Regions from separate parts of the Clostridium neonatale genome, predicted to be linked through region 1. Evidence: a T-box and tRNA genes for the amino acid it is inferred to sense, from the RefSeq annotation. Region 1 holds a T-box; the other holds one or more tRNA genes.
The links. The T-box of region 1 lies ahead of pheS (phenylalanine--tRNA ligase subunit alpha). A T-box ahead of a tRNA ligase gene usually reads a tRNA of that ligase, here a tRNA-Phe.
Positions count from the first base shown of each region.

Region 2: it encodes a tRNA-Phe, which carries the amino acid that the T-box ahead of pheS (phenylalanine--tRNA ligase subunit alpha) is inferred to sense. The anticodon was not compared.

Region 1 is NZ_UICR01000001.1:1,956,886-1,961,323, reverse strand. It holds gene pheT (phenylalanine--tRNA ligase subunit beta) at 1-1,009, opposite strand, end outside; gene pheS (phenylalanine--tRNA ligase subunit alpha) at 1,618-2,637, opposite strand; T-box leader at 2,721-2,945, opposite strand; gene CNEONATNEC86_RS09065 (TrmH family RNA methyltransferase) at 3,003-3,791, opposite strand; gene CNEONATNEC86_RS09060 (potassium channel family protein) at 3,802-4,438, opposite strand, start outside.
Region 2 is NZ_UICR01000003.1:348,620-353,057, reverse strand. It holds gene CNEONATNEC86_RS19800 (NAD-dependent protein deacylase) at 1-195, opposite strand, end outside; gene CNEONATNEC86_RS21360 (hypothetical protein) at 344-514, shown strand; gene CNEONATNEC86_RS19795 (Gfo/Idh/MocA family protein) at 596-1,567, shown strand; rRNA gene rrf (5S ribosomal RNA) at 1,890-2,006, shown strand; tRNA gene CNEONATNEC86_RS19785 (tRNA-Phe) at 2,012-2,087, shown strand; gene CNEONATNEC86_RS19780 (DUF3785 family protein) at 2,224-2,631, opposite strand; gene CNEONATNEC86_RS19775 (uracil-DNA glycosylase) at 2,657-3,334, opposite strand; gene CNEONATNEC86_RS19770 (peptidylprolyl isomerase) at 3,494-4,240, shown strand; gene CNEONATNEC86_RS19765 (HAD family hydrolase) at 4,321-4,438, opposite strand, start outside.

The sequences.
Region 1 (4,438 bases):
CAAATACAACTTCTGTTGTATCATCTTTGATTTCTGAGTTTAATCCCCCCATTATTCCAGCTAATCCTATTGTTCTCTTATTATCCTTTATACAAAGAACACTACTATCTAAAGTTCTTTCAACTTCATCTAGAGTAGTGAACTTTTCACCTTCTTTAGCTCTTTCAACAACTATCTTATTATTTGTAAGCTCTCTTTTATCAAATGCATGCATCGGCTCACCAATTTCAAGCATTACAAAGTTAGTTATATCAACAATATTATTTATTGGTCTTACTCCAGCTTCAAGAAGTCTTTCTTGCATCCAGCTTGGTGACGGAGCAATTTTAACATTTTTTACTCCTCTCGCCATATATCTGTAGCAAAGATCATCTTTAATTTCTACCTTTAATTCATCATTTATATTTATACTACACTCAGCTTTATAGTCCAAGTTTGGCATTTTATACGAAGTTCTAAGTGCGGCTGCAGTTTCTCTTGCCATACCAACCATACTTAAGCAGTCTGGTCTGTTTGAAGTTATATCAAAATCCAATATAGCTTTATTTAATCCCAAGATTTCTTTAATATCAACTCCAAGAGCAGTATCTTGTGGTAATATCATCAATCCATGTACAGGCTCATCTCCAGCAATTCCAAGTTCTTCTTCTGAGCAGAACATACCATTCGATACTTCTCCTCTAAGCTTCCCCTTCTTTATTTTAGTTCCGTCTGCTAACGTTGAACCATGAAGTGCAACTGGAACAACATCTTGTTCTTTCATATTAGTAGCAGCTGTTACTATTTGAATTTCTTCACTTCCAATATTAACTTGACAGATACTTAATTTTTCTGCATCTGGATGCTTTTCAATCTTTGTAATTTTTCCTGTAACTACTTTATCAATAGTATCTCCTTGAATTATTACTTCTTCAAGCTGAGAACCTGTTAATGTTAATTTATCTCCTAACTCCTTAGGACTTACATTTATATCAACGTAATCTTGTAACCAAGTAAATGGTACTTTCATTTTTATATCCTCCTTTTTTTCAATGTACAAATAACTAATTTTCATATATACTTGCATTTATAGTCAAAGTACATTGAGTTTTTGAAATCTTTATTAAAATTCCATTTTTTTATTTTATTACTTACCTCAAAGCACATCAAATAACAAAATTCCCCAAGTTAACAATATCTACTCTTTGGCATATAATGCTTGGTGATGTACGAGTCTAGCAGTATGGCCCATCTTCATCTACTGATGAAGATGTTTCCTTAAGCAGAGATCCAAAATCTTGTATTTGGTGCGAATCGGTGGCATTTACCACTTAGCTAGATACGGCTTAGTGGTAAAGCCCGCATCACAACAATGTGATACGTTCCTATTTAAACGTATATGAGTATGTGTTTCCACTAAAAGAATCCCTTCTGCCCCCATAAAATAAGCATATTCTTATATTCTTATATTCTTATATTCTTATATTCTTATATTCTTATATTCTTATATTCTTAGGAATATATATTTTTTTATTGCAAAACTTTAGCTATTAAAGAAAATTTTTTATAATATTTATACTTCACACTTTTATTAATGATTTCCCAAGAATTCAAATTTCCTCTAAAATAAAATATTATCTAAAATTGATTTAAAAATCTCATATCACTTTCATATAATAATCTTATATCATCTATACCATACTTAAGCATAACCATTCTATCTACACCAAATCCAAAAGCAAATCCACTATAAACTTCTGGATCAATCCCACAATTTCTTAGAACATTTGGATGAACCATACCACAACCTAAAAGTTCTATCCAACCACTGTTTTTACATACTCTACATCCTTCTCCGCCACATACAAAGCAAGTTGCATCCATTTCAGCTGATGGTTCTGTAAATGGGAAATGATGAGGTCTAAATTTAGTTTGAACCTTATCTCCAAACATCTTCTTCGCAAATAGCTCTAAAGTCCCTTTTAAATCTGCAAAAGTAACACCTTTATCAATTACAAGGCCTTCCATTTGATAGAATATAGGTGAGTGAGTAGCATCTACTGAATCTGATCTATAAACTTTTCCTGGAGATATCATCTTTATTGGTGGAGTTTGTTTTTCCATTGTTCTAATTTGAATTGGTGAAGTTTGAGTTCTTAAAACTATATTGTCATTAATATAGAAAGTATCTTGTTCACTTCTGGCTGGATGATTCTTTGGAATATTTAAAGCCTCAAAATTATAGTGATCAAGTTCTACTTCTGGACCTTCTTCAATTGTAAATCCCATTGAAATAAAGATTTCTTCCATTTTTTGAAGTGTTAAATCAAGAGGATGTCTTTTTCCTATAACTTTTTTCTTTCCTGGAAGTGAAATATCAATAGTTTCATTAGCAAGTTTATTAGCTTTTTCTTTTTCTTTAATAGAATTAACTATTTCTTCAAGTTTTGTTTCTATTGCTGCTTTAGCTTCATTAACCAATTTACCAACTATAGGTCTTTCTTCTGGAGACACTTGACCCATACCTCTTAATATTGTAGTAAGTTCTCCTTTTTTACCTAAGAACTTTACTCTTATTTCTTCTAAATCGCTACTGCTTTTAGCATCTTCAATTTTCTTTAATGCAAGTTCTTGTAATTCTTTAAGTTTTTCTTTCATTATTTTTCTCCTTTCAAACAAGTTCAATTTCATATAAAATTGATAATTTATAAATTTGCATAAAAAAATCGCCCCTTCATACAGAAAGGGACGAATTATCGCGTTACCACCCTAATTGGTTTTCTTACTCAAGATTAACCCAACTTAATTTAATTAACGACTTTTTTTGCCGCCAGTCACTACTATAATTTCACAACTGGAACTCCTGAGTGAACTTCAATATCAATTCATTTAAGAAGGCTTACAGTCTATGACCTTCTCTCCCTTAAAACTTCATAATATCTACTTTTCTCATTCAACGTTTTTTATATGCAATTAATATAATTCATTATACAAATAAAATTTAAAAATATCAATATTATTTTTTAATTTTTACATCTTTCCTGTCTAATTTTTTCATATATTATTACTGAAGTAGCTATTGCAACATTTAAGGATTCAGCATTACCAGGCATAGGTATTTTTACCTTTGTATCAGCAATTTCGTAAATTTCATCACTAACTCCGTTTCCTTCATTACCAACAGTTAATAATATTCTTCCTTTCAAATCTTCTTCATAAAAATCCTTATCCGTCTCTAATGATGTTACTAGTATTTTAAAACTTTCTTCCTTTAGCTTTTTTACTAAAGATAAATTCTCATCATCATAAACAACTGGTATATAAAATAAAGATCCCATTGTTGATCTTATAGTTTTCTCATTATATATGTCAACAGTACCTTTAGTAAGTATAATTCCATCTACACCTGCAGCATGTGCCGTTCTAATTATTGTACCAAGATTCCCCGGATCCTGAACTTTATCACATAATAAATAGAAGCTTCCATTTTCTTTTAAATAATTATTTTGCATATTAGCTACAGCAAGTATACCTTGAGGTTGCTCTGTTGAAATTAATTCTTTAAACAAACTATCGCTCATCAAATAAATCTTTATATCATCCTTTAAATATTTTTCAATATATGTAGTCATTTTTTCATTTTCTTCTTTAGTTATAATTAAATATTCAATAGGCAAATCAGCTTTAAATGCTTCTTCTATCAATCTAAAGCCCTCAATTATATATTTATTATTTCTATTTCTATGTTTTCTTTCTTTAAGCTTCTTAGTTTCTTTAAATAAATTATTTTCTTTACTTTCTATAAAAATCAAATTTACACCTCTACTTATTTTTTCTTGAAATCATACTTTCAAATTTATTAAGATCTTTAGCACTTCCAAGAGCAACTAAAACATCATTTTCTTTTATAATATCTTCTGCTGAAGGTGATATATTAACCTTTTCTCCTCTCTTTATAGCAACAACATTTATCCCATGTTTTTTTCTAATTTCAATCTCTTTTAGTGACTTATTAAACCATTCTTTAATTGCTTCTATCTCTAATATGCTGTATTCCTCGGATAATTCTATATAATCCAATATATTTGAAGAAACAAGATTGTGAGCAACTCTTGTACCCATATCTCTTTCAGGAAGAACAACCTTATCCGCCCCTATTTTCGTTAATACTTTTGCATGTAGTTCATTATTAGCTTTTGCTATTATATATTTTACTCCTAATTCCTTTAAAATAAGAGTAGCCATTACACTATCTTGTAAGTTAGATCCTATAGTAACTACTGCCACATCAAAGTTTGTTACACCTAAAGTTTTCAGTATGCTTTCATCCGTTGAATCCATTTGCACTGCATGAGTTACATAATCTGAAATTTCTTGTACTTTTTCCTCATCTTTATCAATTGCCAGCACATCATGGCCTAGTTCATATATTGTTTTTGCTATAGAGGATCCAAATCTA
Region 2 (4,438 bases), on a different contig from region 1:
TGGATATTTCATAAAAAATGTATGAGATACAAGTTGTTCAGGAGTGAAATTTATTTTAAGATTCTCATTCCATAATCCATTTGAACTTCTGAAATCTGGAATATTAGATTCAGTACTTACTCCAGCGCCACCGAAGAATACTATATTTTTACTTTCTTTTAAAATTTGAGTTAATTGTTCTATTTTAGTATTCATTAAATCATCTCCATAAATTGTATTTATTAATTTTATTATGTCACAAATAAATAAAAAAATAAAATAAACTGACGTTTGAAATATAGATAAGAATGTATTTAATTAATGTATAATAGATTTATAAATATTTCATCGGAGGAAATCTATTATGAAAAAAAATGAAAAGATATTATTAGGGATATCCTGTTTTTTGGGAGGTGTAGTAGCAGGCTTTTTAATTGCACCTATTAAGAACGGAATGTATTTTGGAAATAATTGTGGAAATCATCATGCTGTAAGTAAAGAGGAATTACAAGATATTATTGGAGTAAATGAGTAGAAAAAATAGATTAATCTATGAAAATACTTATATTAAACTAGAGTAATTTATATTTAAGAAAATAAAATGGAGGAAATTTATATGAATATTGGAATATTAGGTGCAGGCTCAATAGCAAGGCAAATGGCCTATACAATAAGTAAAATGGATAATGCTATAAATTATGCAATAGCATCAAGAGATTATAAGAAATCACAGAAATTTGCAAAAGAATTTCGAGTTATTAAAGCATATGGGTCTTATGAGGAAATGATAAAAGATCCAGAAGTAGAGCTTGTATATATTGCAACACCACATTCATTACATTATGAACATGCTAAGCTTTGTTTGAATAACGGAAAACATGTACTTTGCGAAAAAGCTTTTACTATAAATGAAAAGCAGGCAGAAGAATTATTTGAAATTGCAAAAGAAAAAAATCTATTTATTACTGAAGCTATATGGACTAGATATATGCCAATGAGAAAAACTTTAGATGATATATTAGAGAGTGATGTAATAGGTGAGTTGCACTCATTAACAGCTAATTTAGGATATAGAATCAATAATGTTCCAAGACTTGTTGACCCAAATCTTGCGGGAGGGTCTTTACTTGATGTAGGGGTGTACACGCTTAATTTTGCATCTATGGTTTTTGGAAATAACATAAAAGATATATCATCAACTGTAATAAAAACTGATACAGGCGTGGATGCGCAAAATAGTATAACATTATATTATGAGAATAATAGAATGGCGATTCTTCATAGCACCATGATGTCACGTACTGATAGAAGAGGAATTATATATGGTAGTAAAGGTTATATTGAAGTTGAGAATATCAATAATTGTGAAGGGATAAAGATATATTCATTAGATGGAAATTTAATTGATGAATATAAGACTCCAAAGCAAATAACAGGATATGAATATGAGGTGGAAGCTTCTATTAAGGCAATAAAGAATGGAGAATTAGAATGCATTGAAATGCCACATTCAGAGACACTTATAATAATGAGATTAATGGATAAATTAAGAAATAATTGGGGAATTAAGTATCCTTTCGAAGAATAATACTATAATAAAATGAACAAGTGGTTAGATAGATAAGAGTAGAGCATAAAAATTGGTTGATATTAAAATCAGTTTATTTTAGCTCTTCTTTTATTATAAATTAATACATTAAAAGTATTGATTTCATTAGGTAAAAATTTCAGCATATAAAAAATAATATTAATGAAATATATAAATTATTCAATAAAGAAAAAATTGAGTTTAGAAACATTAAATATAGAGATAGAAGTTTAGTTAGTTAACAGTATTTATATAAAAAATAAAAAACTTTTAAAAAATGTGTTGACATAATATTATTATCTCGATATAATACTACTTGTGATCTGGTGATGACGGCATAGAGGTAACACTCCTTCCCATTCCGAACAGGAAAGTTAAGGTCTATAGCGCCGATGGTACTGCATGGGAAACTGTGTGGGAGAGTAGGACGTTGCCAGGTAATATGGCTCGATAGCTCAGTCGGTAGAGCAGAGGACTGAAAATCCTCGTGTCACTGGTTCGATTCCAGTTCGAGCCACCAAAAGCACTAACGTATGTTAGTGCTTTTTTATATTTGAAAATAGTTTATAAAAATAGAATGCATTTATTAGGTTTAATGCATCCTATTACTTGATTTAATTAAATACTTATTATTGTTATGTACATAAATTTGTTTTTTATACTTCACATTGATTAACTTCAATAGAATAAGTCCCACATTCAGGACATACAGCAATGCTGACAATATAACTATTATCAATTTTTCCTGTGCTAAATAATTTATTGAAGGAAGTGTTTTCATAATCACTAGAAATAGTGCTAATAATGTATTTATCATCTTTTGTATAAATATAGAAATGATATTCTAAATAGCAATAAGCTTTGTTTAATGGCTCTTGCTTCTTACAGGTACATTGTCCAGTATAATATTCTTTTGAAAAATCAACTTCGTCAGAGTTAATTAATATATCTAATATTAATTCTAAATTAAAATTTTCTATTTCATCATCATTAAAAAAAATTCCTTCACAGTTTTCTTTTGATAATACATATTCTTTATCTTTGAAAGTAAATGTATAATTCATTGAATTTCCTCCATTATTAATAATATTAAATATTTTCTATTTGCCAATCAATAGGTTTTTGATTTGTTGATATCAAAAACTCATTTGCTTTAGAAAAAGGTTTACTACCAAAGAATCCTCTTGATGCAGACAAAGGACTAGGATGTACTGATTTAATTATAAAATGCTTTGGATTTGTTATTAAACTAGTTTTTGATATAGCATTATTACCCCATAATATAAATACTATAGGAGTTTCTTTTTGGTTTAGAACTTCTATAACTCTATTAGTGAATTGTTCCCATCCTTTATTTCTATGAGAATTGGCTTCACCAGCTCTTACGCTTAATACTGTATTTAATAATAATACTCCTTGATCAGCCCATTTCTTTAAGTAGCCATTATTAGGAATATAACAACCTAAATCATCATGTAGTTCTTTATAAATATTAACTAAAGATGGTGGTGTCTTAACTCCAGGGTTAACAGAAAAACTTAATCCGTGTGCTTGTTTAGGCCCGTGATATGGATCTTGGCCTAATATGACAACCTTTGTATCCTCATAACTTGTAAAATGTAAGGCATTAAATAAATCATACATATTAGGATAAATTACTTTAGAATTATATTCGTTTTTTAAAAATTCTCTTAATTTTAAATAATAGTCTTTTTCAAATTCAGTATTTAAATAGTTTTTCCAATCGTTTTTTAGTATTTCAGACATAAAATATCACCCATGGTTATTATAACACTTTGGAGAATGTATATACAAAAACATATTTTTGATCAAAAAAAGGCAATAAATTTATTATATTCTTGTTAGTATATGTATATACTGTTAAAATGAAAAGGTATATAAATTTTATTTTAAAGGAGAATTCACATGGAAAATAAAGTGTTAGCAGTTGCTGCAGGTTATGAAATAACAGAAAAGGACTTAAATGCTGTAATAAACAGATATCCAGAAGACAGAAGAGCAATGTTTCAAAGTGAACAAGGAAAAAAACAATTATTAGAACAATTAATATCATTTGAATTAATGAATAAATTCGGAAAAGAAATTGCATTAGATCAAACAGAAGAATATAAAATGCAAATGGAAGCTATAGCAAAAGAGGTATTAACGTCTATGGCTATAAATAAGGTCTTAGCAGATATAACTATAACAGATGAAGAAGCTAACAAATATTATGAAGAAAATAAGGATACATTTTCTGAACCAGCAACTGTATCAGCTAAACATATACTAGTTACTACGGAAGAAGAAGCTTCTAAAATCAAAGAAGAAATCACAAATGGATCATTAACATTTGAAGAAGCAGCTAAAAAGTATTCTACATGTCCTTCAAAAGAACAAGGCGGAAATTTAGGAGCATTCTCAAAAGGAATGATGGTTCCTGAGTTTGAAAAAGCAGCATTCGAATCAGAAATAGGGGTAGTAACTAATCCGGTTAAGACTCAATTTGGATATCATTTAGTATTAGTTGAAGAGAAGAATGAAGCTTCTGCAAAGAGTTTTGATGAAGTTAAAGATTCAGTTATAAATCAATTATTACAAGAAAGACAACATAAAAAATACGGTGAAATTTTATCAGAATTAGAAAATAAATATGGTGTAGAAAGAAAATAAATATTTAATAAATAAAAAAAGAACTGAGAGTTTGGATATGGCAATAATATTAAAACTCATCAGTCTTTTTTTATTTGTATTTAAAATAAATCTAATATTTCAGTAAATGAATCGATATACATATCAGCATGCTCAAGTAAATCTTCTTTAGTATTGACACAAGCATCATCTTTTACAGCGAAAACTTTCATATTAGCA